Regions from separate parts of the Prevotella herbatica genome, predicted to be linked through region 1. Evidence: riboswitches for the same ligand, from Rfam matches in the RefSeq annotation. Region 1 holds a riboswitch; the other holds the start of a gene.
What was found. A riboswitch is a leader RNA that binds a small molecule or an ion and turns the genes downstream of it on or off. The one in region 1 is predicted to bind thiamine pyrophosphate.
Positions count from the first base shown of each region.

Region 1 (3,211 bases):
ACATCATCAATGGGAGTTGAGACGTGAATGGCTAAAGTTTATACCTGGAATAGTTAAAGGTATAGGTCTTGTAATTAATGTTTTTACAAAACCTGGAGATAAAGTAATTATACAAACTCCTGTATATCATCCTTTCAGATTAACTCCAGAAGGAAATGATCGTGAAGTCGTTTTTAATCCTTTAAAAAGACGTGATGATGGCTATTATGATATGGACTTTGATAATCTTGAAAAAGTTTGTGATGACAAATGTCGAATATTCATACTTTGCAATCCTCATAATCCAGCAGGTATTTGTTGGAGTAAAGAAACACTGCAAAAGCTAGCTGATTTCTGCTATGAACACCATCTGCTTGTTATATCTGATGAAATTCATTGCGACATGGCTATATTCGGACACAAGCATATACCTTTTGCAACAGTTAGTGATAAGGCCAGAGAAAATAGCATAACTTTTCAGGCACCAACAAAGACATTCAATATAGCTGGAATTATTTCAAGCTATGCCATTATTCCAAATTCTGACATACGTAAAAAATTCTATGGCTGGATTAAAGCTAATGAACTTGATGAAGCTAATATATTTGCCCCTATTGCCACAATAGCAGCCTTTACAAAAGGCGAAGAATGGCGAAAGTCAATGCTTGCGTATATTGAAGACAACATACGGTTTGTAGAAGATTATTGTAAAGAGAATATTCCACAAATACATCCTTTGCGTCCACAGGCATCTTTTCTTGTGTGGCTTAATTGTCGTGAACTAAATTTAGACCATAAAGATCTACTTGATTTGTTTATAGACAAAGCCCATCTAGCTCTTAATGACGGAGAAATGTTCGGTCAAGGAGGTGAAGGTTTTATGAGGATGAATATAGCAACATCACGCTCTGTATTAAAACAAGCTTTAGATCAATTAGCTTCAGCTGTCAATAACTTGAAATAGCTTATTGACAGTTATTTTTTTCATAGATATCTGCATATTTGAAAAAAAACATTCCCTACGGGAATAAATAATTATTTAAAAACAAAAAGATACTAAAGCTTGTTTGTTTTAAAAATAATATATATATTTGCCTGCGAAAATCATTTAGATTTTATCTAAAGAGGGGTGCTGACAAACTGTCGGCTGAGATTATACCCGTGGAACCTGATGCAGTTAGTACTGCCGAAGGGAGAGACTTTTTTAAGTCGCTTTTCGCATATCCATGTATATATATTGATATATAGTAGCTCCTCGTGACACTTATATTAAGTGGAGCATGTTTTATTATACAGCTTTATCTATTGCCGGCAGTGATTGCAGCGGAGGTGCCGGTATTCAAGCAGACATAAAAACAATGTCGGCATTGGGTGTTTATGCTGCATCTGCAATAACTTATGTTACCGTACAAAATACAATGGGTGTGGAATCTTCATGCCCTATAGACTCTTATACCATTGAACGACAAATCCATGCAATAATGAATGACATACGCCCAATGGCTATTAAAACAGGAATGATGGGTAACAAGGCTACCATAGAAGCTGTTGTAAACGCATTGTCTATTTATTATCACGGCAATTTGGTTGTTGACCCTATTATTCTTTCTACCAGTGGGTCTTTATTACTTGATAATGATGCAATAGATACGATGTGCAGAAAATTGCTGCCTATGGCTACTGTTGTAACTCCTAACATCCATGAGGCTGAGGTATTGGCAAACATGAAAATAAACAATAAGGATGATATGAAAGTGGCTGCACTAAATATAATGGATTATGGATGTAGCGCTGTACTTGTGAAAGGCGGGCACATAGAAGGTGACAATAAATGCGACATTCTTATTGAACGCAAAGAAAATGGAATATATGAAGAACATGAATTTAACGGTAAAACTGTGGACAGTAAAAATACTCATGGAACAGGATGTACATTTTCATCTGCCATAGCTGCATATCTAGCACAAGGAATGAGTTTGATTAATGCTGTGAAAGAGGCAAAAGAATATGTAACAATGGCAATAGCCGAAGGTGCTGATGTATCTATAGGCAAAGGACACGGACCGTTAAACCACTTTTTCAATCCAATGAAAATGAAAAAAATAAATCACAAATGAAAATAGAAAAGGTACAATTCATTACTCACAAGACTGCCAATATAACTTATGCAGAAGGTGCACTGATGGCTTTACTAGGTGGATGTCGCTGGATACAACTTCGCATGAAGGATGCTGATATAGCTGAAATATGCAGTGTTGCAAAAATTATTCAACCTGCTTGCCAAAGTGTTGGGGCTAAATTCATTATTGATGATCATGTTGAACTAGTGAAACTGCTTAATGCCGATGGAGTACATTTAGGCAAAAATGACATGCCGATAGGCGAAGCTAGAAATATTCTTGGAAAAGAATATATTATCGGTGGTACAGCAAACACGATTGAAGATATCGTTGATATATATAATTCAGGTGCAGACTATATTGGTTGTGGACCTTTCAGATTTACATCAACAAAGAAAAATCTTTCTCCAATAATAGGACTGGAAGGGTATAATAAAATAATATCAGACATGAAACAACGGAATATTGATATTCCTATCGTTGCCATAGGTGGTATTGTTGATGAAGACATACAGCCTATATTAAATACTGGGATTAATGGAATAGCATTGAGTGGATGTGTGATAAATGCCAACAATCCTGTAGAAAAGATGAAACAGATAATAAACAACACTTATAATATAAATATTAAATGAACAACAATATTAAATTCTCGTATCCTGATTCTGAGAAAGTTTACATGAATGGTAAAATATTCCCAGAACTAAAGGTTGCCATGAGAAAGATTAATCTCACTCCGACAATAGAAATTGTTGACGGAAAGAGAAGCGAAACACCTAATTATCCTGTCTACGTATATGATACAAGTGGACCATATAGTGATCCTAATGTAAAAATTGATTTGAAGAAAGGATTGCCTAAGCTAAGAGAACAATGGATTGAAAAGCGAAAAGAAAGTGTTCCGACACAAATGTATTATGCAAAACATGGAATTATAACTCCAGAAATGGAATATGTAGCAATACGCGAAAACATGAACTGTGAAGAATTAGGCATAGAAACCCATATCACTCCTCAGTTTGTGCGTGACGAGATCGCCGAAGGAAGAGCTGTTATTCCAGCAAACATCAATCATCCAGAATCTGAACCTATGATTATAGGGCGTAATTTTC
Region 1 covers NZ_AP024484.1:1,500,871-1,504,081, forward strand. The annotation lists gene prwr041_RS05690 (MalY/PatB family protein) at 1-943, shown strand, start outside; TPP riboswitch at 1,094-1,189, shown strand; gene thiD (bifunctional hydroxymethylpyrimidine kinase/phosphomethylpyrimidine kinase) at 1,260-2,096, shown strand; gene prwr041_RS05700 (thiamine phosphate synthase) at 2,093-2,734, shown strand; gene thiC (phosphomethylpyrimidine synthase ThiC) at 2,731-3,211, shown strand, end outside.

Region 2 (3,211 bases), 850 kb from region 1:
ACGACAATCTTCCTACAACAGGCGACGAAACAGGTCGTGCTTTCAGAGATATTGATCTTGAGAATAAACTTCTTGATGAAGCTCACAAGATTGGTCTTGGCGCACAATTCGGAGGTAAGGCTTTAGCTCACGACATCCGTGTTGTACGTTTGCCTCGTCACGGTGCTAGTTGTCCTATCGGTATGGGTGTTTCTTGCTCTGCTGACCGTAATATAAAGGCAAAAATCAATGCTGACGGTATCTGGTTGGAGAAGATGGATACAAATCCATCAGAACTAATTCCTGCAGAATTTAGTAAGCCAGGAGAAGGCGCAACAGGAATAGAGATTGACCTAGACAAGGGAATAGACTCAGTTCGCAAAGAACTAGCAAAATATCCAGTATCTACACGTGTAAACCTCAAGGGTACTATCATTGTTGCTCGTGACATCGCACATGCAAAGCTTAAAGCCCGTCTTGATGCAGGAGAGGATATGCCACAATATTTCAAGGATCATCCAATTCTATATGCTGGACCAGCTAAGACACCAGAAGGATATGCTTGCGGTTCAATGGGCCCAACTACAGCGAATCGTATGGATCCGTATGTAGATGAATTCCAGGATCACGGTGCTAGTCTTGTCATGATAGCAAAGGGTAACCGCACACAGGCTGTTACAGACGCATGCCAAAAACACGGAGGTTTCTATCTAGGAACTATCGGTGGTGTAGCAGCTGTACTTTCACAGAGTTCAATCAAGAGTATTGAATGTGTTGAATATCCAGAACTTGGAATGGAAGCTATCTGGAAAATTGATGTTGAAAATTTCCCTGCCTTTATTCTTGTAGATGACAAGGGACACGATTTTTTCAAGGAACTTAAGCCTTGGACAGCTTGTAGCTGCAGCAAATAAGCAAACTTATCATTAAGATAAATCATTAAGAGAGAACTTTCCATCTTTGGAGGGTTCTCTTTTTGTTTAAAGACATTCTCATATACAAATTCTACTAAAAGCATTATAATAAAAGTTTTTTTGGTAGTATGACATTATTTAATTACTTTTGCATCGACATAAAGAATTTAATGTCAAGGGGTGCTACCGCTATTGCGGATGCTGAGATCAGACCCATGGAACCTGAAACGGATAATGCCGACGCAGGAACAACAACAAAATCCACGAGTTTATTTCTATAATAGTACCCCTATCGCAAAGAGACGATAACGTATAGACAAAAATTTAGGTATTAACAAATAAGCTTAATGAAAAAAGATTTGATTATCATTGCAGCTTTGTTAGCCGCAGGCGCAACAAAGGCAGAAACTACAGATTCCGTAAAGACGGTAAACCTACAAGATGTTGTTGTTAACGGAGTAAGAGCACAGAAAAACGCACCCTATGCCGTAGCTAACATAAGCCAAAAGAAACTGGAAACATTCTCTAAGAGCGGTCAGGAATTACCATTTCTATTGGCTCAAACACCAGGTGTAATAGGTTGGGGAGAAAATGGATTGGGTACAGGAACAGCACACCTTCGCATTCGTGGTGCAGCTGATTCAAGAATAAACGTAACGCTTGACGGAGTTCCTTTGAACTCTCCTGAAGACCAAACGGTATTCTGGGCAAACATGAACAGTTATGCAACGCTTATACGTAGTGCACAGATACAACGTGGTATAGGAACTTCAACAAATGGCGACGGAGCTTTTGGCGGAACAGTATCCTTGGCAACACTAGCGCCATCTTATACTCCAAGCTTTGAGCTAACAGGTTCTTACGGTTCATACAACACATACAACACTGGAGCAAACTTCTCTACAGGACTTATGGGAAAACATCTTATATTTGACGGTGCATACCATGAGACAGCTACAGATGGATACATCCACGGAACAGGCGGACGTTCTGGTTCATATTATGGTGGACTAACATGGATTGGTGACAATTTCCAGATAAGATACAAAAACATTGGTAACTTTGAGAAAACAGGTCAAGCTTGGAACGGAGTCACTGCTGGTGATAACGACATGTCACTTATGGACTACGGAGTGAAGACATATAAAGATATGTATGAAGCTGGTCTTGGCAAATACAATACTCTTTACGAAACTCTTAAATACGATGATAAGGGTAATTTCGCCAAAGATGCTAACGGGAAATATATAACAGAGAGATATCAGATGAATGACGGAAGCTATTGGGATAAAACTACTGATAATTATTATCAAAACCACAACATTCTTTCTGCTGTATGGCAACCTAGTGAACATTGGAGCCATAATATTGCCATCCACTATACTTACGGATATGGATATTATAAAGAGTTCCGCCCAAATAACAAACTTAAAAAATTTGGACTTACAAACTTCACAACTTCAGACGGAGAAACTGTAAAAAAGACCGACTTTGTACGTAAGAAAGGATTAACAGAAAACACATACGGAGCCATATACAACGTAAACTATAACGACGGAACATGGAATGTAACAGGAGGTGTAAACCTTCAGCAATTCCACGGAAATCACTTCGGTGATCTTACCTATATTGCAAACAAAGAGATGAGCGAAAAGTATCTGTCTAGCGGAAACTACAAGTATTATGACTCTGATGCACATAAATATGATTACAGTGGTTTTTTCAAAACAGACTATCACTTCAATAATTACTGGGATGCCTTCATGGATATACAGTTGCGATTAGTTGAATACAAGACAAAAGGTATTAATGACAAGTTTATAAGCAATGGAGACGGAACATATAGCAACCAGAAGCTTGATATTAATGAGCATTATAACTTTGTTAATCCTAAGGCAGGTATCACATATATGAACAATGGACACAAAGCCTATGCTTCTATAGCATATAGCAACCGCGAGCCAGAACGTAACAATTTCACCGACAACGGAAGTTATCCTTTCCCTACCCCTGAACGCCTTACCGACATAGAACTAGGATATGAATATAGTGGCAACAAATGGCATGCTGGGATAAACCTTTATTACATGTACTACAGCAACCAATTTGTTCAGACAGGTGCAAAGAGTGATATAGGCGAGAATCTTACAACAAACGTAAAGAGTTCTTATCGTATGGGAGCTGAAATTACAGCAGGCTGGAATCCACTATCATGGTTGACAGTTGAAGGCAATGCAGCACTAAGCAGAAATAGAATCAAGAATTTTGATGAGTCAGCAAGTGTAGACTGGGATGATTCATACCGTACAATACACTAT
Region 2 covers NZ_AP024484.1:2,355,031-2,358,241, reverse strand. The annotation lists gene prwr041_RS08785 (fumarate hydratase) at 1-893, shown strand, start outside; TPP riboswitch at 1,060-1,159, shown strand; gene prwr041_RS08780 (TonB-dependent receptor) at 1,241-3,211, shown strand, end outside.
Region 2: linked by a shared signal. The riboswitch ahead of prwr041_RS08780 (TonB-dependent receptor) and the one ahead of thiD (bifunctional hydroxymethylpyrimidine kinase/phosphomethylpyrimidine kinase) in region 1 are both predicted to bind thiamine pyrophosphate.